Linked DNA regions of Colwellia sp. M166. The protein of the gene in region 1 binds, or shares a complex with, the protein of each later gene. Links are inferred from orthologs where the notes say so. Each region holds a gene or a part of one and is shown in the gene's direction. Other genes may lie near its edges. The genes, in order: FGD67_RS16260 and sdhA.

Region 1 (15,003 bases):
TGAAGAATTACACAAACACGACTTATATAAAAAAGTTAGTCAAGCGTTTACCGTGTTTTTACCGGTACGCTCTGTTGGCGTGATGGGTGATGCCCGTAAATATGACTGGGTTGTATCACTACGTTGTGTTGAAACGATTGATTTCATGACTGCCCGTTGGTCACACTTACCGTATGATTTCTTAGGTTTAGTGTCTAACCGAATTATTAACGAAATTGATGGTATTTCTCGGGTAGTTTACGATATTTCAGGGAAACCACCTGCGACTATCGAATGGGAGTAATCCTCCTTTAAGCGGGTTGTAATATTCAACTTATGCTTAGCGTTCAGTTAGTGCTTAATAAATATTATAAAACCTCAATGTTGCAAAACCTTGGGGTTTTCTTTTAAATGAGGATGAGATCATGACCATCGAAAGATTAGAAACCAAAACCCGCATGAGCCGGATAGTAAAGCACAATAACACAGTGTACTTGTGTGGACAGGTTTGTGCAGATGCTAGCCAAAGTATTACTGAGCAAACGCAAACTATGCTAGATAAGGTTGAAGCTTTATTGTTAGAGGCGGGTAGCTCAAAGAAGCATTTGTTATCAGCAACGATATATTTAAAAACTATGGCTGACTTTGCTGCGATGAATACTGTCTGGGATGCATGGGTACCCGAAGGGTTTGCGCCTGCTCGTGCTTGCGTGCAAGCTGCAATGGCAAGAGATGTACTGCTTGTTGAAATAAGTGTTGTCGCAGCGTTAATACAGTAAACTAGTTTGATACCGAATAAATAGGCTAAATATGTCGACGTTACAGCAATCATTAAAAACTACTTTTGGTTTTGACAACTTTAGAACAGGACAAGAGCAAACTGTTACTCAGTTACTTAATGGTGACTCTTCATTAGCAATATTCCCTACCGGCGCGGGGAAATCATTGTGTTATCAATTAGCCGCAATAAACTTACCGCATTTAACCTTAGTCGTTTCTCCGTTACTGGCTTTGATGAAAGATCAGTTGGCATTTTTACATACCAAAGGTATCCCTGCCGCTAGTATCGACTCAACATTATCATTTGAGCAAAGTCAGCAAATTACCCGAGATGTGCGCTCAGGGAAAATTAAGGTTTTAATGGTGTCAGTTGAGCGTTTCAAAAACGAACGTTTTCGTCAGTTTATTGAATCAATAGCCATCTCTATGCTGGTGGTAGATGAAGCGCATTGTATTTCTGAATGGGGCCACAATTTTCGACCTGATTATCTCAAGCTACCGCGTTATCGCCAAGAATTAAATATTCCTCTAGTACTGCTATTAACGGCAACGGCGACGAAAGAAGTTAAACAAGATATGGCCAATAAATTTGCGATATCTGAGCAGCACATTGTCCAAACTGGCTTTTATCGCAATAACCTCGATCTATCAGTTTTACCGGTTGATGAAAATCAAAAGCATCAAACCTTACTTAATGTTATACGCCAATATGACGGTAGCGGCATTGTTTATGTTACTTTGCAGCACAGTGCGGAAAAGGTGGCTGATTTTCTACAGCAGCAAGGACTGCAAGCACAGGCTTATCATGCAGGCTTTAAAGATGATGTTAGGCAGAGCGTTCAGCAAGACTTTATGCAAGGTAAAGTACGTATTGTGGTGGCAACGATTGCTTTTGGTATGGGCATCGACAAAGCTGATATTCGTTTTGTTATCCACTATGATTTGCCGAAATCAATCGAAAATTATAGCCAAGAAATTGGTCGTGCTGGCAGAGATAAACAAAACTCTGCCTGTTTTACTTTGGCGAACCTTGATGGCTTGCATACGGTAGAGAACTTTGTTTATGCGGATACTCCTGAACGTTCCAGTATTGATTATGTTTTGCAAAATATTCGTAGTGAAATGCAAAATGGTCAATGGGAATTACAAGTACTATCGTTGTCAAACGCTAGTAACATCAAACAGTTGCCATTAAAAACCTTACTTGTGCAACTAGAGTTACTTGGTGTTATTGATGCTAAATTTAGTTATTTTGCCGATTTTAAATTCAAGTTTGTCACGCCTAAAGAGCAAATTATTAATAGCTTTAATGCCGAACGAGCGGAGTTTTTAACGCAAGTTTTTAGTTGTGCAAAAATGAAAAAAATCTGGGGGGAGCCTGATTTTGAGTTAATGCATAACCGATATAATGCGCCGAGAAAAAGAATTGTCTCAGCACTTGAGTATTTAGCTGATCAACAGCATATTGTTTTGGAAACGAAAAAAGCCACAGAAGTGTTTAGTATTAATAGCATGGCTTTAGATAGTCGTGACTTAGTTGCACGGCTTTATCACTATTTTGTAGAAAAAGAACAGTCAGAAATTAAACGTATTAGTCGTTTAGTGCAATTTTTTCAAAGTGATCGTTGCTTAACCAAACAGTTGTCAAATTACTTTGATGATAAGCTAGCACCTGAAAATTGTGGGCATTGCTCAGTTTGTCGCGGTCAGGTAGCGATACTACCGTATTCAAGCAATCAACAAAATGTTAGCAGTGAAATGATTGCATTGGCAATTACGCAATTACAGCAGCATTTTTCGACCTTAAAAAACACTAATACAGGATCACCTGAAGCCTTGTCTCTTGAGACCATTTGTCGATTTTTGTCCGGCATGAGTGTACCGTTATTTACTCGTGCTAAAGTACGCAAGTTGAGTTACTTTGGTGTTTGCCAACATATGCGTTATGCCGAGATTAAAGCACAAGTTGTGAACTACTTAGCGTAAATAAGCACATCAAAAAAGGCACTATTCAGTGCCTTTATGTTCAGGGCGAACGGTATGCCGTGATGCCATGGATGGCAAGGAATGACGATGTTCAGCGAGTGCTACAGACTTATGCCTGTTTTTAGATTAGTGGCTATGACCACAACCGCCTTCAGCGTGTACATGGCCATGAGCTAACTCTTCTTCAGTCGCGTCACGTACTGCTAATATTTCAACATCAAATTTTAAGTCGATACCTGCTAGAGGGTGATTACCATCAACAGTGATGTCGTCTTCAGTTACGTCAATAACAATAACGGTTTGTTCGCCTTCATCGGTAGTTGCACGCAGTTGGCTACCCACGGCTAAATCTTCAATACCGCCAAACATATCTTTAGGTACGGTTTGCACAAAGCCATCTTCACGTTGGCCGTAAGCGTTTTCAGCACTTACTTCAACTTCAAACTTATCTCCAGCTTGATGTTCTACTAAGGCTTCTTCTAAGCCAGGAATAAGGTAATGAGAGCCTTGAATTACTGATAAAGGGCTATGATCGTATGAACTATCAATTAAAGTATCTTCGTTATCAGATACGGCGTAATGTAGTACAACAACTTTGTCGTCGGTAATTTTCATATTATGTCCTAGTCAATGTCTGTGTTTAATTTATAAGGTAAGGCAAGTATGGCTAAAGTTGCATCTTGAGACTTAATGCGTAGCTCTGTGTTATCGTCGATATCATTGGCTAAAACACCTTGAATATAGTTGTGTTTATTATCTGCTTGATAAACAGCGAGTACATCACCAGCTTTACGCCAATTTTCGCCAAGTTTCTTTTCAATAATATCACCAATATTTGCAATCATATCTTTGCCTTCAAGGGCAAACAGTGCTCGTTTGTTTTTACCTAAATACTGCATACGGGCAACGGTTTCTTGCCCTAAGTAACAACCTTTAGTAAAACTAATGCCGTTGATTGCTTGTAGGTTTAGCATTTGTGGTACATATTCCGCAACATAGTGTGAAGAAAGTAATGGAAAACCTTGAGTAATTTCGAGTAAATCCCATACTGCATTGCTATATATTGGCAAGTTAAGCTGGGTAGAAATTGTTGCGATGGTTTCTGGGTTATCAATAATAAGGTAGCGACTGATATTACCAGCAAGGTAAACTAAGGTTGTATTATTAACTTGCACAACAGGAGTTAATGAGTCAGGTATTTGTTGAAATACTTCGGCTAATTTAGTTGCCGCTTGTTCACCGGCAACGGCTAAATAAGCGTTGTCACTATCTTGGTTTATTTCTACTTTAGCAAAAACGCCAAATTTTTTCAGTTCAGCTAATGATTGTGCAATTGAACTTTTTGGTTGTAAAAGCAGAAATTTGCTTTGATGTTCGAGTAAACGAAAAGCAGAAAATACTTTACCTTTAGCATTACAGTGCGCGCCATTAAGCAGCTTCTTTTCTGCCAAGTTGTCGACATCGCAAGTTACCTGACCTTGTAAGTACTTTACTTGTTCTTCACCTGAAAGGGTGATCGCAGCTAAATTATCAAGGTTAATGGCAAATGCTGCTGGCAATTCGCTATAACTAGGTAAACTATTATTTATCATGTTGGTCATCCGGCAATATTGCTGAAAAAAGGCTATTACCATCATAAATGAGGACATTTATTCAAATTACAAGCCAATATCTGGTTTTTTCTGCTACTTTACTAGATGAGTGTTGATTAATTTTATGATCAATTCGTGGCTATTTTTACTTCTGATTTGTTAGAATACGGCGAGATTTTACTAAATTAGGGTGATGTATGACATTAACGGATAATAAACCTCGACTTCGTTGGGCTTGTCGACGTGGAATGCTAGAGTTAGATGTGCTTTTTATGCCATTTGTTGAAGAGGCATATGATGATTTATCTATTGAAAATAAAGCTATTTTCGAACGTTTATTAGCATGTCAAGACCCTGAATTATTCGCATGGTTTATGGGACATGAAGCTTGTGAAGATAAAGACCTCAACGCCATGGTGCAGTTTATATTACAGCGAGTTAAAGTATAATATTAAAATATCGCCTTCTTTGCATAGGGCGATATTTAACTTACTATTCTATTTAGCATTTGCTTACCTTTTTTTAGCGATATTCATCGGATTTAAACTTTGGCTTTTTGCTATTATTGGGCTTTTCTTCTGTCTGATTATTTTTTTATATCGACAGCTGCCAAACTCACAAGCAAAGCAATACTTGACGTTACTAACATCAAGTAAGTACCAAACAGGAGATGATTTTGTGCTACTTCAAACTGGTGAGTGTCAATTTGTGGCTCAACAAACGGTGCAGTTATCGGCGAGTTCACAAATTAATTTGTGGGGATACTGGCTGGTTTTTACAGCTAATGATAGTGATTTATCTCAACGGTTTATTTTCAAAGATAGTTTGTCGGCTCAAGATCAAGCGCGCTTGGCGCGCACAATCATGCGTGCAAAGTACCTTAAGGGCTAAGAATGGTTATTTTAGCCTCGGTAAGTAGCTCGGGGTAATCAAGAGTGTAATGTAAACCACGACTTTCTTTACGAGCTAAGGCTGAGCGAATAATCAGTTCAGCAACTTGTACTAAGTTTCTTAATTCTAACAGGTTATTACTAACTCTAAAGTTACAGTAATATTCGTCAATTTCACTTTGTAATAATTCTACGCGATGTAAGGCTCTTTCTAGACGCTTTGTAGTTCTGACAATACCGACGAAATCCCACATAAATAACCGTAGTTCATGCCAATTATGTTGAATAACCACTTCTTCATCAGAATCAGTGACTCTACTTTCATCCCATAGGGGTAGCTTAATACAAGCTTGTTTCGTTGCTAGGCCTTTTTCGATATCAATGGCTGCCGCTCGCGCGTAAACCAAACATTCAAGCAACGAGTTACTTGCCATGCGATTAGCACCATGTAAGCCAGTATATGCAACTTCGCCTATGGCATATAAGTTATCAATATCGGTTTTACCTTGTTGGTTAATCATCACACCACCACAGGTATAGTGAGCTGCAGGTACAACCGGCATCGGTTGTTTGGTGATGTCGATACCAAGTGCCAGTGTTCTTTCGTAAATAGTCGGGAAGTGCTGTTTAATAAAGTCACTTGATTTATGGCTGATATCTAAATACATACAATCGGCGCCTAAGCGTTTCATTTCGAAATCGATTGCCCGCGCAACAATATCACGAGGAGCTAATTCAGCACGCTCATCAAAGCTCGGCATAAAGCGACTACCGTCAGGACGCAGTAATACCGCACCTTCGCCTCTTAAGGCTTCTGTCAATAAGAAAGTACCAGCGTCAGGGTGAAATAAGCAGGTAGGATGGAATTGATTAAACTCCATATTGGCAACACGACAACCGGCGCGCCATGCCATGGCAATACCATCACCGCTAGCCACATCGGGATTTGAAGTGTATTGATAAACTTTACTTGCGCCACCGGTTGCTAAAATTGTTTTTTGTGCAAAGACACTTTCGACGTGTTCGTCATTTCGGTTCCAGACATAAGCACCGATACATGCTCGTTCAGTAGTTGCTTGGTTTTCCTGATAAACCAGATCAATGGCGTTATAACGCTCAAAAATACGAATACGACGGTGGTTTTTGACCTGTGACACCAGTGTGGTTTGAATGGCTGCACCGGTAGCATCTGCGGAGTGTAGAATTCTACGATGGCTATGACCACCTTCTCTGGTTAAATGATAGCGAATATCACCATTTTTTGTCGGCACATCTTGATCAAAATTAACGCCTTTACCAATTAACCACTCTAAGCAACTTTTAGCATTCTCAGCCGTATATTGCACTGCAGCTTCATCACATAATCCGGCACCCGCGACTAAGGTGTCGGCTACATGTGAGGCAACGCTATCATTTTCATCAAATACAGCCGCAACGCCACCTTGCGCATAAAATGTTGAGCCATCGTTAATTTGGCCTTTACTGATGATAATAACATCGGCATTTTTTGCCAAATGCAGTGCAAGCGATAATCCAGCTGCGCCACTACCAATAATTAAAACGTCACAATTGTGTTGTTGATTCATATATTCTTGAAATTGAGGTACAATAGTTGATAACTCAATACTAACTTTTATTGCAGTTACAGAACAGCAGAAAACTATTTTTATAAATAAAATTTAATTTTTTTCAATATTTATCGAACTTTTTAACACAAGGCTAGTCCTACTTGTTGCGTTTGCCATGAGCCAGATGTAAACCAGATGTAGATAAGTTAAATAATGGTGAGTAGGAGATACGGCTCAAATGAGCGAACAGAACGTTGACCAAAAGTTGGTTGAGCGGGTACAACGTGGTGATAAAAACGCATTTAACCTGCTGGTAATTAAATACCAACATAAAGTAGCAAATTTGGTTTCACGCTATGTTAAAAACCATAGTGATGTACCCGATATAGTACAAGAAGCATTTATTAAAGCTTATCGAGCTTTACCAAACTTTCGAGGTGATAGTGCTTTTTATACCTGGTTATACCGCATAGCTGTTAATTGTGCGAAAAACCATTTAGTTGCTGGAGGGCGTAAGCCACCGGGTTCAGATATTGAAGTCGAAGATGCAGAAATGTATGACTCTGGTGATGCGTTGCGAGAAAATGCTTCACCAGAAAAATTATTGCTGACTAATGAAATTAAAGAGCTCGTATTTAAGACTATAGAGCAATTGCCAGAAGACTTACGTACGGCAATTAATCTACGAGAGTTAGAAGGCTTAAGTTACGAAGAAATTGCAACGGTTATGGACTGCCCTGTTGGGACCGTACGTTCGAGAATATTTAGGGCACGTGATGCCGTAGATAAAAAAATCAAACCATTGTTGCAGCAATAATATGAATAGCACTGCTTAATAAATAGTTTTTATTGGTCAGTCGTAATTAATGAAATGTTAGTTTTTAAGGTGTCATTATGAGTGAAAATAAGTTTGAGACAGTGTCGTCGGTTGTTGATAATTATCAGGCCAATGATGAATTATTTGAAGAATTGCTCAATGACTCTGACTTGTCGGCGACGTGGGGACGTTACCATTTAATGGGTGATGTAATGCGTGGTGAAAATTCTGATGTAATTAATTTAGATCTCTCATCGAAAATTGCTACTGCTATTGCAGATGAACCTACTATTTTAGCACCTCGTGTCACTAATAATTTTGCCCGTAAGCTAAAAGCGAAAGTGGTGCAGTTTGCAAAACCGTTTGGCCAAATGGCGATTGCGGCCTCTGCCGCAGGTTTGATGGTGATGGGCGTACAACAGAGTACGGTTGATAGCAATGATGTATTACCCATCAACCAAGTCGTTAAACCAATGCCTTTTGGTGGTATTGCAGAACCTGTAAGTTTAAACTTTGAACCGACTAGTCGTACTAGTGAAAAACAAGCATTTGTCGAGCAACAACGACGTTTTCAAGCACTATTATCTGATCATCAACAGCAAATAAAACTAAGCTCAGTTGATGTTAATAACACAGTTCAACAAGATAAGGCTGAAGATCCAGCTAAATGAAATTAATATCTAGTCTGTTGCTAATGGTTACCATTAGCACATCAGTAGCAGCTGCTGAAAATGAACCCGCTGAACCTTGGCTTGAACGTCTAGCCAATTCATTACAAACGCTTAATTTTAGCACGTCTTTTGTGGTTGTTAAAAACAATCAAGCTGAGCCTTACCATTGGTTTCATGGTGTTGATGAAAATGGTGATGAGTTAGAAATTTTATCTTTACTCAATGGCCCTCGCAGGGACGTATTACGTAAGAAAAATACCGTTAGTTATATCGAACCAGAGTTACCTCCTTATTCTGTTACCTCACAACAAATAACCGGTCCTATTCCGGCTATTTTACGTGGTGATGTTGGTGAGCTCGCTCAAACATATGACTTTATTTCCGTCGGCCGTAGCCGGGTATTAGGTCGGCCAGCACAACTGATTCGTATTGTCTCTAAAGACCCATACCGTTATGGACACTGGTTGTGGTTAGATCAAAAGACCGGCATGCTATTAAAGCTTGCCTTAGTTAATCGTACTGGACAATTACTTGAACAAATACAATTTACTCATCTGGATATAACAGCAGGATTGGGCGAAAGTTTAGTGCAATTACAGCAAACAATATTGCCAAAAACCATTGAAATTCCAGAGGGTTATCAAGAGCAAGAATTACAATGGCAAGTGAAATGGTTGCCAGAAGGTTTTCATCGCATTAATGCTAATCGCCATCGTATGTCAGCGACAAAGAAAGCCGTTGAATTTATGCTTTTTACTGATGGTTTAATAGATGTTTCAGTTTACGTAAACCCAAGTGAAGGCAGTCAACGAGCGACTGACTATGTGATGGATGGTGCGACAGTTGTTTTGAATCAAGTTATTAATGGCTTTGAAGTCAGTGTTGTTGGTAAAATTCCAGCGAAAACGGCCAAAGCTATTGCCGACTCAGTTGTGCTTACACCACAGGTTGCACCATGATCGAAGAACAAGCTACTGTTGTGGCGATTAATGATAATAAGGTTACGGTTACTAGCGATATTAAATCTGCTTGTAGTGGTTGTCAGCAAGTTGATAATTGTGGCAGTGGTCAAGTGGCAAAAGCATTTCCACAAAAAAAACTCTCGATGAATTTAATTTCAACACTGCCGTTGCAATTAGGTGACAAAGTTATTATTGGCTTAAATGAGTCAGCTTTATTATCATCGGCACTGCAAGTATATTTATGGCCATTATTTGGGCTAATTATCGCTGCATGGTGCGGTCAGTATTTGATCAATATAAATTATTTAGCCCATGAAGCTTTTGCTATTTTATTCGCTATAGTGGGTGGTGTTGTTGGTTTTCTGCTGGCTAAAAAACAACAAAATAAATCAGAAAACTGTACAAAGTTAGCACCTAAAATTCTGCGTGTTGATGAACAAAAAATTAGCGTTGTTAATATTAACTAATGTTAGCAAGCTTGATTTCGACTCTTAGCTTGCTCTTCTCGTTTATACCTTTCTTAAAAAAGCCACAATTAACATATATTACTATTATTTAAACTAAGGCTGATAGCTACTTTCAATGATATTGTTGCTAGTCTTAACTAAAGCAGAGTAGCGTCAGTTAGCTTTTAACAATAATTTTATTTTTACTCGTTAGTATAAAAAATGAAATTTACTTCAATGTAGCTTGGTCTTAACTATCATCATATTTATTACGGCAAAAGTAACAGTTTTTTATGGATAGATTGAAAATCAATTCTCTTTCTTATGGCAAATACCGTTCAATCACTATTGGCATTTATCTTATTTTTTACGGACAAGTTGTCAGTGCAGAAGAAACGGATGTTGAGGTGATTGAGGTTTCAGGTCAACGTATTATCAATCATGGTTTTTCTCCAAAAAATACTGCGATCAATGGGCCATTTGGCGATGATTTAGGCTTAGCCGATATCGCGCGTTCAATGACGCCGATCACTAGCGAAATGATGGAGCAGTTAAACATAACTGACTTACAAGACATTTTAGCGGTTACGCCAAGTAGTTATGCAGCCAGCGGCTTTGGCGCGCCAAGCTTACCTACTTTGCGTGGTCAATTAGGTGAACTTTTTCAAGACGGTATGCGCCGTCAAGCTGGTAATAACGGTTTTGGTGTACCGCTATCATTTAACTCAGTAGCTCAACTTGACGTGATCAAAGGTGCGCCACCGGTATTGTTTGGTAGTAGCCAACGCAATGGTGGCTTTGTAAATCTACAATCTAAACGCGCATCAACTGACAAAAGCTTAGCGAAAGTAAAACTTACCGCTGGTCGTTGGGACCAATACAGTGCACAACTTGATATTGCTGCCCCGATTGTTGAAGGTGAAAGTGGCTTTAGAATTAGCGCTGAACATGTTGATAATGGCAGTTTTTATGATTATTCAAGTTTTAAAAGTGACAGCTTTTATGCCGCATTTCGCTTATTACCCGACAGCCAAAGTACATGGGATATCAACTTTGAAGTATACCAAGTTGAATTTACTGACAATGCGGGGATTAATAGACCAACACAAGCATTAATTGACCACGGACTTTATATTACAGGCCAAGGTGTACAACCTAATGGTAGTACTGTACCTGGCGTTGGTGCTGTAATATCACCGACAGGGCAAGTAAAAATTGCTCGTAGTACGGTATTAACCGATCCTGATAATGAAAACGAAGCGAAGACCTTCTTACTTCACAGTATATATACCCGTGAATTAACAGACCAAATACGTTTAAAAAACACCAGCTATTATCAACATTTAACGCGTGATGAAATTGCGCAAAATAGCTTTGTAGAAATTATAGATGGTGCTGATACCGCGCAAAACCGTCTTGAACTCATTAATGACTGGAATAACCAACAGCAAACCACGTTAGCTTTTGACGTGCGTTACAATAAAGTACGCGGTTATAGCCAATTCACCACTGAAGCTGATGATCCTATTGATTTAATCGGTTCACTTGAAAACCGTCGTATCCCATTGACCGCTGAACAGCAATCTAGACTAGTAGAACTTCGTCCTGGCTTATTTGTCTCACCGGGTGGTCAGTATGATATTAATAATGACAACGCCGGCGATTTTTCGTTATCAGATACCACTGACTCAACTAGCTGGCAAACCGGTTTTGCCATTCAGCAAGATAGCCAGTGGAGCGAGCGCTTACGGACAAACTTTGGTTACCGTATTGATTTTTATGATGTTGAAGCCCGCGATCCTATTGCTCCTAACGGACAAATAGCGGCACGAGATAGCATCAATGAAACCTTGCATTCTGGCCAAGCGAGCATTAATTACAAGCTAAATGCTGACTTAACCGTTTATGCAGCAACAAGTTACAACGAAGCAACTTCAAATAGTATGGCCGGTGGCACGTCACTTGGCGCTGATAACTTAATTAGTGAGCAAAACTTTGCCACTGAAAACACACTAAATGAGGTTGGCATTAAATACATTCCAAATGACAGCGCTTGGTACATTGATGGTTCAGTGTTCAATCAACGCCGTAGTTTACGTAATCGCGATGGCAGCAATACCGGTATAAAAACCAAAGGTGTTGAACTGCAAGTGTTTTATGACGCTGCACCTTATTGGTTTAACATAGGATATAGCTACCTTGATGCTCGCTACGATAACTCTTCGAGCAGTCAAAACTCCGGCCAAATTGCTGATGCGTTTGATAACTCTCGCCCTGATATTATTCAAGGTTCTAGCGTAGGTGCACCAAACTTTACCGCCTTTGCTCCGTCTGATCGACGAGTACAAGGCATTCCTGAGCAAACATTAAGTGTTAACGGCGGTATTTACCTTACGGAATCATGGCAAGCTGGTTTTGCCGCTTTATATACTTCAAGTTATCCACTGGATTTTTTAGCCACGGTCAATATACGTGATCAATACACACTAGGTATTAATACGAGTTACCGTATTAATGAACAAACTAAATTACGTTTCGATATTGCTAATGTCACTAACCAGAAAAATTGGCGCCCGGTATTTGAAGGCGGATATTTCGGCTCTACCTTAGTTTTTCCTGAACTACCTGTTCATGCCAAACTTACTTTAACACACAGTTTCTAAGGACAATTTTCATGTTTAAGAAAATACTATTATTAGTTATTGCCATCATGCTTGTGGCTTTGTTTTTTCATTATGATCTTAATCAATTACTGACATTAGAGGGATTGAAAGGCTCAATGGATCAGTTCGGCCAGTGGCGCGAACAATCACCATTATTAGTTGTTGGTGGCTTTTTTGCCCTTTATGTTTTAGTCGCGGCACTGTCATTACCTGGTGCCGCTATTTTAACCTTAGCTGCAGGCGCTTTATTTGGCTTAGTGGAAGGCTTTGTCGTGGTATCGTTCGCTTCAAGCCTTGGCGCGCTATTAGCCTTTTTAGTCTCGCGTTACTTATTACGCGATAGCATTAAAAGCAAATTCCCTGAGCGCTTAAAAGCCATTGATGAAGGCGTGCAAAAAGAAGGCGCTTTCTACCTATTTACTTTACGTTTAGTGCCTGTTTTTCCGTTCTTTTTAGTTAACTTACTGATGGGCGTTACTGGCATAAAAGCTTGGACGTTTTACTGGGTTAGTCAAATAGGTATGCTCGCTGGTACGGTGGTATATGTGAACGCGGGTACACAGTTAGCAGAAATAAACAGCTTATCTGGCATATTGTCAGCTAAACTCATTTTCTCTTTTGTGTTACTTGGGCTATTACCCCTTATTGGTAAAGCGATTGTTAACAAAATTAAACAACGTAAAGTTTATAAAAAATGGCAAAAACCAAAAAGCTTTGACCGTAACCTATTGGTGATTGGTGCGGGTGCTGGTGGTTTGGTAACAAGCTATATCGCTGCGGCCGTTAAAGCAAAAGTAACGCTAATTGAAGCCGGCGAAATGGGCGGAGACTGTTTAAATTATGGTTGTGTACCGAGTAAGGCAATCATTAAAAGTGCAAAAATAGTCGACCAAATTACCCATGGCGAACACTATGGTTTAGAGAACGCTACGCCACAGTTTTCTTTTAAGAAAGTGATGGCACGTGTACATCAAGTGATTGCCGATATTGCACCACACGACAGTGTTGAACGTTACACAGACTTAGGTGTAGAAGTGATCAAAGGCTACGGAAAATTAATTAATCCGTGGACGGTAGAAATTAAGCTTAACGATGGCACCATGCAAACATTAACCGCTCGCAGTATTGTTATTGCCACCGGTGCTCGTCCATTTGTGCCACCATTACCAGGTATTGAAACTAGTGGTTATGTGACTAGTGACACTTTATGGACAGAATTTGCCAAACTTGATACTGCACCGAAAAAACTAGTGGTCTTAGGCGGCGGTCCTATTGGTAGTGAACTTGCGCAAAGTTTCGCTCGTTTGGGCTCACAAGTAATACAAATTGAAATGGCTGAGCGCATCATGATCAGAGAAGACCTTGAAGTCTCTGAATTTGCTAGCCAATCATTACAAAAAAGTGGCGTGAATATTTTAACTTCGCACCAAGCTTTGCGTTGTGAACAACGTGACGGTAAAAAATTCATCATGGTGAAAAACCTTAAGCACGAACAAGGTTCAGATCAAGAAGAAGAAATGGCCATTGAATACGACCAGTTACTATGTGCTGTTGGCCGCTCTGCGCGCTTGAAAGGCTACGGTCTTGAAGAGCTAGGAATAGAAACTAACCGTACTATTCAAACCAATGAATATTTAGAAACCTTATACCCGAACATCTTTGCCGCAGGTGACATTGTTGGTCCTTACCAATTTACCCATGTTGCCGCTCATCAAGGTTGGTACGCTGCAGTTAATGCTTTATTTGGCACCTTTAAGAAGTTTAAGGTCGATTACCGTGTTATTCCATGGGCAACCTTTATTGACCCAGAAGTTGCACGTGTAGGCATTAACGAACAAGAAGCCATTGAACAAGGTATCGATTATGAAATTACCCGTTTTGACTTTGAAGAGTTGGACCGAGCAATTACCGATAGTGCGGCCAATGGTTTTATTAAAGTGATCACACCTAAAGGTAAAGATAAAATACTTGGCGTTACTATTGTCTCTGAACATGCCGGTGATTTAATTGCTGAATTCGTATTAGCCATGAAGCATGGTTTAGGCTTAAATAAAATTTTAGGCACGATTCACAGCTACCCAACGTGGGCTGAAGGCAATAAATACGCCGCAGGTGAATGGAAGCGTAATCATGCACCAGAAACCGTTTTAAGCTGGTTAGAGAAGTTCCACACGTGGAGAAGAGGTTAATAGCCATGAAGAGTTTAATAGCGAAGGTTAACTTAAACAAAGCACGGTCAACAGCAATACTAGCAATGACAAGGGCTAAATCTTTATCATTAGCTGTGTTGTTGCTGCTGAGCACCGTTTTTAGCGCCGTTACAACGGCGCAAGAAGCCTTGCATCAACCATGGCAGGCTTTATTAACTCAACACGTTTTGCCAATTAATGACGGTCATTCAAGCCAAGTAAATTATGCCGGCATGAAAACAGATCATGCAAAGCTAACGGCTTATTTAACAGCGCTTGGTAATATTGATAAGCAGACATTTCAGCAATGGCCTGCACCTCAGCAATTGTCGTTTTTGATCAACGCTTACAATGCATGGACAGTTGAGCTTATTTTAACGGCTTACCCTGATATTAAGTCGATAAAAGATCTGGGTAGTTTTTTTAGTTCGCCATGGAGTAAGAAGTTTATTGTGTTACT
Region 2 (15,139 bases), 3.4 Mb from region 1 along the record:
CAGTAGTTTTCGACAGTTATTTAAACGTTTCACCGGTGTAACACCAAAAGAGTACCGGCAGAAATATTTGTGAGTTAACTTTATATTATAGGCTTTAACACTTTATATTGGTCTTACGGTGCTGTCGCAGCAGGCAGTTTAACGGTAAATTCGGTTTGTTGTTCATCGATAATATTAAAGGCTATTTCACCTCGTTGAACTTGTGTCATCAACTTAGCTGAATATGTACCTAAGCCTGTCCCAGAGCGATGATTTGAACTGCTATATTTTTCAAATAAACTTGCACGCATGCCCTGTGGAATAGCACCTTGATTAGTTAATCTAAAGCTTACTTGCTTATCCTCATAAGCTAATGAAATTACTATTTTTTGCTCTGTTGGTGAGGCTTCTACGGCATTTTTTATTAGGTTGTTGAATATTGATAAGCAAAGTAATGGCTCGGCTAAAATAAAATGCTCGTTGTCAAAGCCGTTAAGCTCAAATGTCAGGTTTTTATCCTGACTGTCTTTTAGTACCGCATTAATGGCGTCATTGACCAATATATTTAAGTTTGTTACTTGCGGCATAAGGGGATAAATACCTTGTTCAATTTTATATAAATTGAGCGAGTTATTTATCATGCTGATGACATTGTTTACTGCGCGATTAATTGATTTTGCTGCACTTTTATCTGCTAAGCGATAGGTCTCAAACAAGATATTACTCAGTGGAGCCTTTAAGTCATGATGGGTGATTTTTTCAATATCTTCGCGTAATTTAGCATTATCTTCCAGCGTTGCTACCTGAGCAGACAAAGCGAGCTGTTGCTGCTGTAAACGGATATGAGTGGCAACGCGGGCACGTAGTAAGTCGCCATTTAATGGTTTGGTAATATAATCAACTGCACCTAAATCAAAGCCATATTTAATATCATCAATCAATGCTTTAGCACTCAGAAATATGATCGGAATATTAGCGCTAACCGGGCTTTCTTTAAGTTTTCTACAGACTTGGTAGCCGTCCATATCAGGCATCATAATATCAAGCAGAATTAAGGCAATATTATACTTATTACTGGCCACTATCCGAAGGGCGTGTTCGCCGGACTTCGCTGCCATCACGCGGTAGTGTTCACGTAAATTTCCAGCCACAACGTCGATATTACTACTTTCATCGTCAACGACCAATATCGTGGCTTTTTCTGTAGCTAGGCTTGAGTTCTGACTAACCGAGGCTTGAATCGATGAGTCATTTAGCGCTGATTTTTTCAGACTGTCGGCGAAGATATCAGCTTGTGTCAGTTCAAATAAGGCGACAATAACTGACTTCTTTTTAAATGGAGGCAGTAGATAAATACTCTGTTGAGCGGGGGCTTTATTGTTATCAGCACAATGCGTCTTTGTGTCGGATTGTGCTCGTTGATGTGCAAGTATCAATAATGGCAATTGCTTAGTGTTCGATACTTTTGCTAATTCATCGCGAAAAGAAAAGATGCTTGTTTTTGTTAATGTGTCCGAACAAATCAATAATTTTATGGTTGAAAATTGAGCATATTCTAAAGCATCGTCAACACTTTCGATGCAAGCGATTGCTGATTTTTTTACACCACAGGAGAGTAATATTTTAGCGAGCGCTTCGCGAACTAATCGGCTTTCATCAACAATTAAAATATGGTCAAGCACAAATAAAATACCACTGTTTTTACAATAAGTTTAATAATATAAGGATTGTAACGTTAATGTACTGAAGTTTAAATAGCGGCTCGAATAAGTGATGAATTATTGTTGCTATTGCTGTTGTTAGGAGGTCAGAGTCTGAAATTTAAAAAGGCAACACTAAGGTTGCCTTTTTTGATATAGCTAATAAATTCAGCCGTATTAATTTATAACACTATCTATCACTTAATGGGATAAATTTACGGTCAATTTCACCAGTATATTTTTGACGAGGACGACCGATTTTTTGTCCTGCTTGACCCAGCATTTCATCCCAATGTGCAACCCAGCCAACAGTACGTGACATAGCGAAAATCACCGTGAACATATTGGTTGGAATGCCTATGGCTTTAAGGATAATTCCTGAATAGAAATCAACGTTAGGGTATAATTTTTTCTCAATGAAGTAAGGGTCTTCAAGTGCTACTTTTTCAAGCGCCATAGCAACATCAAGCAATGGATCTTGAATCCCCAATTCAGTTAATACTTCATGACAAGTTTCACGCATCACCGTGGCACGAGGATCAAAGTTTTTGTAGACACGATGTCCAAAGCCCATTAAACGGAACGGGTCTGACTTATCTTTTGCTTTCGCAACAAACTCATCAACACGGTCTAATGAGCCAATTTGTTCAAGCATAGTTAAACAAGCTTCGTTAGCGCCGCCATGTGCAGGGCCCCAAAGTGAAGCAACACCCGCTGCGATACAAGCATAAGGGTTAGCACCAGATGAACCGGCTAAACGTACTGTTGACGTTGAAGCATTTTGTTCGTGGTCAGCATGTAGTGTAAAAATACGATCCATTGCACGAGCAACCGTCGGACTAACCACATATTCTTCAGCAGGTACTGAGAATAACATGTGTAAAAAGTTCTCGGCGTAGCTCAAGTCATTACGTGGATAAACAAAAGGTTGACCGATACTGTACTTGTAAGCCATTGCTGCGATAGTTGGCATTTTCGCAATTAAACGATGCGCACTACGCATACGTTGATCAGGTGCGTGAATATCTAAATCGCTGTGATAAAATGAAGATAATGCGCCAACAACACCACATAACATCGCCATTGGATGTGCGTCAGGTAAAAAGCCATGGAAAAAATGTACTAATTTCTCATGAACCATAGTGTGGTTGGTAATAATATTAGTAAATTCATCATATTGTGTTTTAGTTGGTGCATCACCATTTAACAAAATATAACAAACTTCTAAGTAATCAGCTTGTTTAGCAAGGCTATCAATTGGATAACCGCGGTGTTGTAAAATACCTTTATCACCATCGATAAAAGTAATTTCAGATTCACATGAGGCGGTTGCTAAAAAACCTGGGTCATAGGTGAAATAGCCTGCGCCGCCTAGTGTACGAATATCTATTACATCGTTACCGGCAGTGCCTTTAAGAATTGGCAAGTCTGCAACTACATTACCGTCGATACTAAGAGAGGCTTTTGAGTCAGCCATATGTTTCGTCCCCATTAAAATTTATTTATCTTGAAAATATCTCTAAACTAAATGTTTAGTCAATTTTTGTGAATATTAAACTGCGTGTATTCTACTTCAGATCACCCCCTAAAAGTCAATTCGTTTGTTAACCTCTTAGACTAAAGTCAAATGTCAGGATCTATTTTAGTAAAGTATGGTTATTAATTAGTCGTAAGCCTTGAAAATTGGCTGCAACTTGTCAGTGAAGAAAATTGTAATTAATGATTTTCACCTATATAATCAAGCCGATCTGAATTCTGTTTTTGCATTCGTATGTCATTTTCATATTGTAAGTGTAAAAATATAATTCACATCGGAGGGGGGTTATCTACCAGTATAATTTGGCTAGGTAACGTAAAAATAAGTTGAAGGCTCCAAGAGCTCCTTAGGCAACAATCGTGAAAAAACAACGTCCTGTAAACCTAGATTTGTCAACAATTAAAATGCATGCGGCAGCCAATGCCTCTATATTACACCGTGTATCAGGTGTCATCATGGTATTCGCTATTGGTATTTTATTGTGGACGCTTTCTTTATCTCTATCTTCTGTTGAAGGTTTCGCGCAAGTAGAGTCACTACTTAGCGGGTTATTCTTTAAAATTATTATCCTGGGTACACTTTCTGCACTTATTTATCATTTGCTTGGTGGTATTCGCCACTTGTTTATGGATTTAGGTCATTTTGAAGAGCTCGCATCGGGTAATGCTACGGCAAAGCTAATTATTGCACTTTGGTTGGTGCTTACTGTAGTAGTAGGAGTTAGATTATGGTAAATAACGCAGCAACAGTAGGCCGTAGTGGCGTACATGACTTTATTCTTCTTCGTACCAGCGCAATAATTTTAGCACTGTATACCTTATTTCTGGTTGGTTTTTTCGTTATAACACCCGCTGTAACGTTTGAAATTTGGCAAGCATTTTTTGGTAATATTTGTACTAAGATATTCACCATTTTAGCGCTAATCGCTTTACTAATTCATGCGTGGATTGGTGTATGGCAGGTGCTTTCGGATTACATCAAACCAGCATTATTACGTGGTGGTTTACAATTTTTCTTTTCTGTTTTGTTGCTCGTTTACTTTGCAACAGGCCTATTAACTGTGTGGGGTGTGTAAGTGAGCGTTCCTATTCGTGAATTCGACGCCATTGTCATTGGCGCTGGTGGTGCAGGTATGCGCGCTGCCTTAGCAATATCGGAATCTGGCAAATCTTGTGCTTTGATTTCAAAAGTATTTCCTACTCGTTCTCATACGGTTTCTGCACAAGGCGGCATCACTGTTGCTTTGGGTAATGCCCATGAAGATCACTGGGAACAACACATGTACGATACCGTGAAAGGCTCTGATTATATCGGTGACCAAGACGCTATCGAATATATGTGTAAAACCGGTCCTGAATCAATTATCGAACTTGAGAAAATGGGTTTACCTTTCTCTCGTACCGAAGAAGGTAAAATTTACCAACGTCCATTTGGTGGTCAATCTAAAAACTTTGGTGGTGAGCAAGCTGCTCGTACCGCAGCTGCAGCTGACCGTACCGGTCATGCATTATTGCACTGTTTATACCAACAGAACGTTAAAAACAAAACTAACGTTTATTCTGAGTGGTATGCTTTAGATTTAGTCAAAAACAGCGATGGCGCTGTTGTTGGTACTACCGCTATCTGTATTGAAACCGGTGAAGTTGTTTACTTTAAAGCCCGTGCAACTGTACTGGCTACCGGTGGTGCAGGTCGTATCTTCGCTTCAACGACTAATGCTCACATCAATACTGGTGACGGTGTTGGTATGTCACTGCGTGCTGGCGTGCAAATGCAAGACATGGAAATGTGGCAGTTCCATCCGACAGGTATCGCAGGTGCTGGTGTACTAGTGACGGAAGGTTGTCGTGGTGAAGGTGGTTACTTATTGAATAAAGATGGCGAACGTTTTATGGAACGTTATGCGCCAAACGCTAAAGATCTAGCGGGTCGTGACGTTGTTGCTCGTTCAATGATGACTGAAATCCGTGAAGGTCGTGGTTGTGACGGTCCTTGGGGTCCACACATCAAGCTTAAACTTGATCATTTAGGTCGCGAAACTTTAGAGAAACGTTTACCAGGTGTTTGTGATTTATCGAAAACATTTGCTCATGTTGATCCAGCTGAAGAACCTATTCCAGTTATCCCAACATGTCACTACCAAATGGGTGGTGTACCATGTAACGTTAACGGCCAAGCACTTAATATTGCTGCTGATGGCAAAGAAACGATTGTTGAAGGTTTATTCGCTGTTGGTGAAATCGCTTGTGTATCAGTTCATGGTGCGAACCGCTTAGGTGGTAACTCACTGCTTGATTTAGTGGTATTTGGTCGTGCAGCCGGTAACTTCTTAGGAACTTATTTAAGCGATACGCAATCAGCAAAAGATGCATCAGAATCTGATCTTGAAGCTGCTTTAGCACGTACTAATCGTTGGGAGTCATCTTCTAAAGGTGAATCACCTACGCAAATCCGTAAAGATTTGCAACAGTGTATGCAACTTAACTTCTCGGTATTCCGTGAAGGTGAAGCAATGGCTCAAGGCATGAAAGAGTTAACGGAAATTCGTGAACGTCTTAAAGATGCTCATCTAGACGACAAGTCTAGCGAGTTCAATACACAGCGTATCGAGTGTTTAGAATTAGACAACTTGATGGAAACTGCTTTTTGTTCAGCTAAAGCTGCTAACTTCCGTACTGAATCTCGTGGTGCTCATGCCCGTCAAGATTTCACGGAGCGTGATGATGAAAACTGGTTATGTCATTCTGTTTACACACCAGATAGCGAAGAAATGAGCAAGCGTACCGTTAATATGGCACCGGTTCACCGTGAAGCTTTCCCACCGAAAGCAAGAATTTACTAGGAGCGTTGTGATGAAACAAGTTTTTTCTATTTACCGTTACAACCCTGATGTTGATAACAAACCTTACATGAAAGATTATGAGCTGGAAGTTCCCGAAGGCTCAGACATGATGGTATTAGATGCGCTAATTTTGCTGAAAGAGCAAGATTCTAGCCTGTCATTTCGTCGTTCATGTCGTGAAGGTGTTTGTGGCTCTGACGGCTTGAACATGAATGGTAAAAATGGTTTGGCCTGTATAACGCCTTTATCTGCAATTCCAGCAAATAAAATCGTCTTACGTCCATTACCAGGTTTGCCAGTAGTACGTGATTTAATTATTGATATGACACAGTTTTATAATCAATATGAAAAAATCAGACCTTACCTGATCAATGATGGTAAAGAACAACCAGCACGTGAACATTTGCAATCTATCGAAGAACGTGAAAAATTAGATGGTCTGTATGAATGTATTTTATGTGCGTGTTGTTCAACATCTTGTCCTTCTTTTTGGTGGAACCCTGATAAATTTATTGGTCCTGCCGGCTTATTACATGCTTATCGTTTTCTTATTGATAGCCGTGATACAGCAACAGAAGAGCGTTTAGATGATTTACAGGATGCTTACAGCGTATTTCGTTGTCACGGCATCATGAACTGTGTTGACGTTTGTCCGAAAGGATTGAACCCAACAAAAGCCATTGGCCATATTAAGTCAATGTTGCTAACCAGAGCGGTTTAACTAAAACAGTAGAGTATATCGAGCACAACTGATGTACTCTGCTATTTTTATTAGACAATTTGTTTTTATTGCTTTTATCCCATAAAGGAACAGGCAATGCCCGAAGGTGATATGAAGGCTTGGATAGAGTCTTCCCATTTAAGTGGTGCGAACGCTGCTTATATTGAAGAATTATACGAATCTTATCTGGATAACTCGCAATCTGTCTCAGCAGAGTGGCGAGATATTTTCCAACAACTTCCTAAAATTGAAGGTGCTGACGTTGAATATCGGCATTCTGAAATCCGTGACGAATATAAAGCGCTAGCCCAACAAACACAAAAAACCGTGGTTGTTTCAGGTGGTAGCGATGCTAAGCAAGTAAAAGTTTTACAGCTTATCAATGCTTTTCGTTTTCGCGGGCATCAAAATGCTAACCTTGACCCCTTAGGGTTATGGCAACGTGAAAAAGTACGTGACCTGCAATTATCTCATCATGAACTATCGGAAAATGATTTCGATCGTGAGTTTAAAATAGGTTCTTTGGCTATTGGCCAAGAAACAATGAAACTTGGTGAGTTATATAAAGCGCTTAAAACTACTTATTGTGGTTCTATTGGTGCTGAATATATGCATATTACCTCGACTGATGAAAAACGTTGGTTACAACAACGTCTTGAATCAGTACAGTCACAAGCCGTGCTTAGCGTTGAAGAGAAAGAAGAAATTTTCAAGGGCTTAGTTGCGGCTGATGGTCTTGAAAAGTATCTAGGAGCTAAATTTCCAGGTGCCAAACGTTTCTCGCTTGAAGGCGGTGATGCCCTAGTCCCAATGTTGAAGCAACTGATCACTCGTGCCGGTACGCAAGGCGCCAAAGAAGTGGTTATGGGTATGGCTCATCGTGGTCGCTTAAATGTGCTGGTTAACGTTATGGGCAAGAATCCATCAAAATTATTTGATGAGTTCGGTGGTAAACACGATGAAATATTATCTTCAGGTGACGTTAAATATCACCAAGGTTATTCATCTGACTTTGTCACGCCGGGCGGTAATGTGCATTTAGCCTTAGCGTTTAACCCATCGCATCTTGAGATTGTTAACCCTGTGGTTATCGGTAGTGTGCGTGCACGTTTAGACCGTCGAGATTGTAATGAGGGTGATTTAGTCTTACCTATTACTATCCACGGTGACTCAGCGATTGCTGGTCAAGGTGTGGTACAAGAAACTTTTAACATGTCGCAAGCACGGGCGTTTAAAGTCGGCGGTACTATTCGCATTGTGGTGAATAACCAAGTGGGTTTTACAACATCCAGCTCTGAGGATACCCGCAGTGGTGAATATTGTACTGAAGTCGCTAAAATGGTTTCAGCACCTATTCTTCATGTTAATGGTGACGATCCAGAAGCTGTGATCTTAGCAACACAAATTGCGCTTGATTACCGTAACGAATTTAAACGTGACGTGGTTATTGATCTTGTTTGTTACCGACGTCATGGACATAACGAAGCTGATGAGCCTAGCGCGACACAGCCCCTTATGTATAAAAAAGTTAAAAAACATCCTACGCCTCGTCAACTTTACGCTGATCAATTGAATGCGGAAGGCTCTCTCACTAAAGCAAAAACTGATGAGTTAACCGCTTATTATCGTAAGTTGCTTGATGAAGGCCAATGTACCGTTGAGCAATGGCGTCCAATGACTGAGCATTCTGTTGACTGGTCACCTTATATTGGTCATAACTGGGATGATGATTACGAGAAAGAAATCTCACTTGAAAAGCTGAAAGAATTAGCGGCAAAAGTCGCCCATATTCCAGCCGATCATGCCGTACATAATCGTGTAAAGAAAATTTACGATGATCGTGAAAAAATGGCTAATGGTGAAAAACTACTTGATTGGGGCATGGCAGAAAACTTAGCTTATGCGTCAATTGTTGATTTAGGTAAACGTGTACGTATTACCGGTCAAGATTCAGGTCGTGGTACCTTCTTCCATCGTCATGCAGTATTACATGCTCAAGATGACGGCAGCCGTTATTTACCTTTGCAAAATGTTCGCGAAGGTCAAGGCCCGTTTGATGTTCATGATTCCGTGTTATCTGAAGTATCCGTATTAGCATTTGAATATGGTTACACAACAGCTGAGCCGAGTGGTTTAACTATTTGGGAAGCACAATTTGGTGATTTTGCTAACTGTGCACAAGTAGTATTTGATCAATTTATCAGTTCGGGGGAGCAAAAGTGGGGCCGTTTATGTGGCTTGACTATGTTGTTACCTCATGGCTATGAAGGTCAAGGTCCAGAGCATTCATCAGCACGTTTAGAACGCTTTTTACAGCTTTGTGCTGATCACAACATGCAAGTTTGTGTACCTTCGACACCTGCGCAAGTATTTAATATGCTGCGTCGTCAAGTCGTTCGTCCTATGCGTCGTCCATTGGTGGTTATGTCACCGAAATCATTATTACGTCACCCGTTAGCGGTTTCTTCGTTAGAAGAGCTATCAACGGGGGTCTTCCATAATGTTATTGGTGAAGTGGATGAGCTTGATGCCGATGGTGTTGAACGCGTGGTGTTCTGTAGTGGTAAAGTTTACTACGAATTACTTGATCAGCGTCGTAAGAATGAGCAAAGCAATGTTGCTATCATTCGTATCGAACAATTGTATCCATTCCCAGAAGAAGAGCTAAAAGCTGAAATTGAAAAATATCAGCATGTTAAGCAATTCGTTTGGTGTCAGGAAGAACCGCAAAATCAGGGTGCTTGGTACTGTTCACAGCATCACTTTAGAGCGGCAATCCCTGGCAATACGTATTTGACATATGCAGGTCGTAATGCTTCTGCAGCTCCTGCGGTAGGTTATATGTCGGTTCATGTTAAAGAACAACAGGCGCTAGTTCATGACGCGCTTAATGTAGAATAGACCCTCTTTTTTATAAAGAGATTAATTAAGAGTGTGTAAGGAATATTATAAATGACAACCGAAATCAAGGTTCCCGTTTTACCTGAATCAGTTGCAGATGCAACAATAGCGACTTGGCATGTACAAGTAGGCGATAAAGTGTCTCGTGATCAAGTATTAGTAGATATTGAAACTGATAAAGTAGTGCTAGAAGTACAAGCATTATCTGATGGTGTGATGACTGAAATATCACAAGCTGAAGGTGCTACGGTTTTAGGCGAGCAAGTTATTGCTATTCTTTCAGAAGGTGAGGGAGAAGCTCCTGCATCTGAAAGTAAAAGCGAAGATACTTCTGCAAAAAACAAAAGCGAAGATTCAGCTGCAGCAACTAAAGCTCCTGCTGATAAAGGCTCAGTAAAAGTGATTGATATTGTGGTACCGGTATTACCAGAGTCAGTTGCTGATGCAACGGTAGCAACATGGCATGTTGCTGCAGGCGATACCGTTACTGTTGACCAAAACTTAGTTGATATTGAAACCGACAAAGTGGTTTTAGAAGTGGTAGCACAAGCTGATGGTATAATTGGTAAAATAATTCACGCTGAAGGCGATACAGTATTAGGTGACCAAAAATTGGGTGAACTTAACGCTGGCGCATCAGCAAGCGCTGCCCCTGCTGCCTCAGCTGAAGAAGCGATTAGTTCAGATGAGCTAGCTAGCCCATCAGTACGACGTTTAATGACCGAAAAAGGCTTAACCGCAAATGACGTTGTTGGTACTGGCAAAGGCGGTCGTATTTCTAAAGAAGACGTTGAAACTGCTTTGAACAAGCCAAAAGCAGCACCGGCAAAAGCCGCGGCGTCAGCGCCAGCAGCACAAGCTGCTGCCGCATTAGGTGAACGTACGCAAAAACGTGTTCCAATGACGCGTTTACGTAAAACTATCGCGACACGTTTGTTAGAGGCGAAAAACTCTACCGCCATGTTAACCACGTTTAACGAAGTTAACATGAAACCAATTATGGATCTTCGTGCGCAGTATAAAGACGTATTTGAGAAAACCCATGATACCCGTTTAGGTTTTATGTCTTTCTACGTAAAAGCGGTTACTGAAGCACTTAAACGCTACCCAGCGGTAAATGCATCAATTGACGGTGACGATATCGTTTATCATAACTTTTTCGACATCTCAATTGCGGTATCTACACCACGTGGTTTAGTAACACCGGTATTACGTGATGCTGACCAACTTAGCATGGCGGGTATCGAAAACGGTATTCGTTCGTTAGCGATTAAAGGCCGTGACGGTAAATTGACCATGGACGAAATGCAAGGTGGTAACTTTACTATCACTAATGGCGGCGTTTTTGGTTCATTAATTTCAACACCTATTCTTAACTTGCCACAAGCAGCTATTTTGGGTATGCATAAAATCCAAGACCGCCCAATGGCTGTTGACGGAAAAGTTGAAATTTTACCTATGATGTACCTAGCACTTTCTTATGATCATCGTTTAATTGATGGTAAAGAATCAGTAGGTTTCTTAGTAACAATAAAAGAATTGTTAGAAGATCCAACACGCTTGTTACTTAACATTTAGTTAAACATTTACTCAGCATGTTATTAAAATCTTTTGTTCGATGTAGACTATAGTATTAAGCTCTAAGGACTAGGTTCTTTAGAGCTTTTGTACTATAATCGATCGACTTTTTTCGATGGTAATAATTTTTATGATGATTGCCATCTTCATCTACAGATAAATGGATAAAACACCATGAATTTGCATGAATATCAAGCGAAACAATTATTCGCTGAATATGGTTTACCAGTTTCTGAAGGTTTCGCTTGCGATACTCCTCAGGAAGCGGCAGAAGCAGCTGATAAAATCGGCGGCAATATGTGGGTTGTTAAAACTCAAGTACACGCGGGTGGCCGTGGTAAAGCTGGCGGTGTTAAGCTAGTTAAAACTAAACAAGAAATCAAAGATTTCGCTCAAAACTGGTTAGGTAAAAACTTAGTTACTTACCAAACTGACGAAAATGGTCAGCCAGTAGCTAAAATCTTAGTAGAAAGCTGTACAGATATTGCTAACGAATTATACCTTGGTGCTGTTGTAGACCGTGCAAGTCGTAAAGTAGTATTCATGGCGTCTACTGAAGGCGGTGTTGACATCGAGAAGATTGCTGAAGAAACTCCTGAGTTAATTCACCAAGCTGAAATCGATCCATTGGTTGGCGCTCAACCTTACCAAGCACGTGAATTAGGCTTCAAGTTAGGTTTAAACCCAACGCAAATGAAGCAATTTGTTAAGATCTTTTTAGGTCTTGCAAAAATGTTTGAAGATTTCGATTTCGCTTTATTAGAAATCAATCCGTTAGTAATCACTGACGAAGGTAATCTTCACTGTTTAGATGGCAAAATTGGTATCGATGGTAATGCTTTATACCGTCAACCTAAAATGCGCGCATTTCACGATCCATCTCAAGAAGATGAGCGTGAAGCACATGCAGCAAGATATGAATTAAACTACGTAGCTTTAGACGGCAATGTAGGTTGTATGGTTAACGGTGCTGGCCTTGCAATGGGCACAATGGATATCGTTAACTTACACGGCGGCAAGCCAGCTAACTTCCTTGATGTTGGCGGCGGGGCGACTAAAGAACGTGTTTCTGAAGCATTCAAAATCATTCTTTCTGACGACAACGTTAAAGCTGTTTTAGTTAACATCTTTGGTGGCATCGTTCGTTGTGACATGATTGCTGAAGGTATTATTGGCGCGGTTAAAGAAGTAGGCGTTAAAGTACCAGTGGTAGTACGTTTAGAAGGTACTAATGCTGAATTAGGTCGTGAAGTTCTTAAAAACTCTGGCTTAGATATCATTGCTGCTGAGTCATTAACTGATGCAGCGACTAAAGTTGTAGCAGCTGCGGAGGGCAAATAATGTCTGTCTTAATTAACAAAGATACTAAAGTAATCTGTCAAGGTTTCACTGGTGGTCAAGGTACATTCCATTCAGAACAAGCACTTGAGTACGGTACACAAATGGTGGGTGGCGTAAGCCCAGGTAAAGGCGGTCAAACGCATTTAGGCCTTCCAGTATTCAATACAGTACGTGATGCAGTAGAAGCAACTGGCGCAACAGCTACAGTTATCTATGTTCCTGCACCATTTTGTAAAGATGCAATTTTAGAAGCTATTGATGCCGGCATCGAGCTTATCGTTACTATCACTGAAGGTATTCCAACTTTAGATATGGTTGACGTTAAAGCTAAGCTTGATCAATCTGGCGTTCGTATGATCGGTCCTAACTGTCCAGGTGTTATTACTCCTGGCGAAACTAAGATTGGTATCATGCCTGGTCACATTCACAAGCCTGGTAAAGTAGGTATTGTTTCACGTTCTGGTACGCTTACGTACGAAGCCGTTAAACAAACAACTGATGCTGGCTTTGGCCAATCTACTTGTGTAGGTATTGGTGGTGACCCTATCCCTGGTACTAACTTCATCGACGTATTGGAAATGTTCCAAAACGATCCACAAACTGAAGCAATCGTAATGATTGGTGAAATTGGTGGTACAGCTGAAGAAGAAGCGGCAGAATACATCAAAGCAAACGTTACTAAGCCTGTTGTATCTTACATTGCTGGTGTTACTGCACCAGAAGGTAAGCGTATGGGTCACGCTGGTGCGATTATCGCTGGTGGTAAAGGTACAGCTGATGAGAAATTCGCTGCTCTTGAAGCGGCTGGTGTTAAAACTGTACGTTCTTTAGCGGACATCGGTAAAGCACTTAAAGAGAAAACAGGTTGGTAAGCGATTCGCTTATAGCTTGTAATTCTTAATAAAAACCCGTCTGCTCTAATAGAGCGCGCGGGTTTTTTTTAGAGTATCACTTTATATTTTTATAAAGAGATCTAAAAAGGTTCTTCTCTGTTGCATCCTCTACTAATGTACCTTTTAATGCTATGAACGCTAGCTCTTTGGCTTCTTCCAGTGAATGACCACGAACACTAATAATATCTTTATAGTCGTACCATCTAATTCCATTTTCTTTAATCGCAATTTGAAATGAGTAGTTATTACTCTCACCATAAATTCTGACTTTATGATGGTTATACTTATTCTCAATAAAAGGTTTATTATTTTTCGTATTGCCTCTTACCCATTTCTCACTATGAACAAAATTGCTTATAACCTTATATAAGTTAAGTATTTTTCCACTTAGTTCTTGATCTTTTTTGGTTAAATGTTCAATACAAGTACTTCCAACAATTTTATAGCCCCAATTAGGGTGATAAGTTTGATGCTCATACCTAATGGCAGTTCCGCAGTTTGCTCGTTCACATTCACCAGCCAAGTCACCTAGATCATCAATTGATAACAGGCTCCAGCCAGTATTCGGTTCTATTAGTCCATGCTCACGGGCATGACAACCTTTACATAATGATATGCAATCGCTAATTGCGTACTCCCAAGGTAATTTACCTTCTAAATAGTTGGTGTGGTGAGCTTGCAGCACTACCTCATGATTTGATCTTTGACATTTTAAACAAGTATACCTATCTCTAGCTTTAACTTTATCTGCAAACTCAAACCAAGCACTATTTCTATAAAATTTTTTTATTGTACTCATGTTTAATTCCATTTAATAAGCCTAATATTCATTACATTGCCTTAAACACATTTCTAAATCAAGGCACTTCAAGTGCGTAAAATCAAAGGGGTCAGGTACATTTGATTTTTCAGTTAGAAAAAAATTAGACGGACATATATGGACGCTTCCTTGATGTCAACCCAAGTGAATACGAAAACATAACAAAACGGGCTTATGTTTTTGATTACTGAGCATTACTCTTTTCATACTTTTGTTCATGATGACAGGCGCTTTCGCTTGCTTAAAGCAAACTGTACTGACATATATTCGAGCTATGGTTTGTTATCCATGCTCCAGATAAGTTGCGAACTAGAAATACCTTAAAACATTGTTCACCCAAACGTGATAGATACACTTGTCCTCTCACAGGCTTTGTTCTAGTTGGCTAGTGCCTTTTTTTCATCTTATCAACAACAGTCTTGAAAAGTTTTCTGGATAAATTAAGTCCCCTCTAGCAGCCTAAACACCCACACAGACTCATGGCCTTTGTCCTGCACAGGCTTACTAGAGGGTAAAACGGGTCGTCAATCATGTGATTACCTTAACCGGTTGAGGCGTGTAATGGCATTGCTTTTGTAACAATGTCCACATGATGCGTGCTAACTTGTGCGCAGTGGCAACCGCGGTACAATTGAACGGTTTTCGTGCACTTAACTGGGTTATCCACACACTCAATGCATCGTGTTTCTTTCTGGCATGAACGATGATGGCACGCGCACCATGGATAAGCTGTTTACGCAGGTATTGGTCTCCACGTTTACTGATGCCGCCCATCACGCTTTTATTGCCTGAGGCAAATTGTTTGGGTGTAATGCCTAGCCAAACAG

What was found.
Region 2: the proteins of FGD67_RS16260 (region 1) and sdhA are in contact, whole or in part, in a crystal structure (PDB 6C12), measured with the Escherichia coli proteins. The link is inferred for Colwellia sp. M166 from one-to-one orthologs.

What each region holds. Positions count from the first base shown.
Region 1 is NZ_CP040755.1:3,591,209-3,606,211, forward strand. What follows is about bases 3,298-6,160. They hold FGD67_RS16260 (succinate dehydrogenase assembly factor 2), read left to right. Parts: upstream 3,298-4,534; coding sequence 4,535-4,786; downstream 4,787-6,160. Other genes in these bases: FGD67_RS16250 (peptidylprolyl isomerase), read right to left, coding at 3,298-3,360; ygfZ (tRNA-modifying protein YgfZ), read right to left, coding at 3,369-4,337; FGD67_RS21840 (protein YgfX), read left to right, coding at 4,719-5,228; nadB (L-aspartate oxidase), read right to left, coding at 5,218-6,160. Outside these bases: guaA (glutamine-hydrolyzing GMP synthase), read left to right, coding at 1-283; FGD67_RS16240 (RidA family protein), read left to right, coding at 405-758; FGD67_RS16245 (ATP-dependent DNA helicase RecQ), read left to right, coding at 790-2,745; more of FGD67_RS16250, read right to left, coding at 2,872-3,297; more of nadB, read right to left, coding at 6,161-6,813; RNA polymerase sigma factor RpoE, read left to right, coding at 7,034-7,612; FGD67_RS16280 (sigma-E factor negative regulatory protein), read left to right, coding at 7,690-8,283; FGD67_RS16285 (MucB/RseB C-terminal domain-containing protein), read left to right, coding at 8,280-9,242; FGD67_RS16290 (SoxR reducing system RseC family protein), read left to right, coding at 9,239-9,712; FGD67_RS16295 (TonB-dependent siderophore receptor), read left to right, coding at 9,985-12,354; FGD67_RS16300 (FAD-dependent oxidoreductase), read left to right, coding at 12,366-14,543; FGD67_RS16305 (DUF547 domain-containing protein), read left to right, coding at 14,609-15,003. UniProt on the Escherichia coli protein: An FAD assembly protein, which accelerates covalent attachment of the cofactor into other proteins.
Region 2 is NZ_CP040755.1:193,374-208,512, forward strand. Bases 3,676-6,674 are described here. They hold sdhA (succinate dehydrogenase flavoprotein subunit), read left to right. Parts: upstream 3,676-4,291; coding sequence 4,292-6,058; downstream 6,059-6,674. Other genes in these bases: sdhC (succinate dehydrogenase, cytochrome b556 subunit), read left to right, coding at 3,676-3,950; sdhD (succinate dehydrogenase, hydrophobic membrane anchor protein), read left to right, coding at 3,944-4,291; FGD67_RS00985 (succinate dehydrogenase iron-sulfur subunit), read left to right, coding at 6,069-6,674. Also shown: FGD67_RS00955 (GlxA family transcriptional regulator), read left to right, coding at 1-73; FGD67_RS00960 (hybrid sensor histidine kinase/response regulator), read right to left, coding at 114-1,661; FGD67_RS00965 (citrate synthase), read right to left, coding at 1,870-3,156; more of sdhC, read left to right, coding at 3,576-3,675; more of FGD67_RS00985, read left to right, coding at 6,675-6,779; FGD67_RS00990 (2-oxoglutarate dehydrogenase E1 component), read left to right, coding at 6,876-9,680; odhB (2-oxoglutarate dehydrogenase complex dihydrolipoyllysine-residue succinyltransferase), read left to right, coding at 9,732-11,258; sucC (ADP-forming succinate--CoA ligase subunit beta), read left to right, coding at 11,433-12,599; sucD (succinate--CoA ligase subunit alpha), read left to right, coding at 12,599-13,471; FGD67_RS01010 (HNH endonuclease), read right to left, coding at 13,548-14,291. UniProt on the Escherichia coli protein: Two distinct, membrane-bound, FAD-containing enzymes are responsible for the catalysis of fumarate and succinate interconversion; the fumarate reductase is used in anaerobic growth, and the succinate dehydrogenase is used in aerobic growth.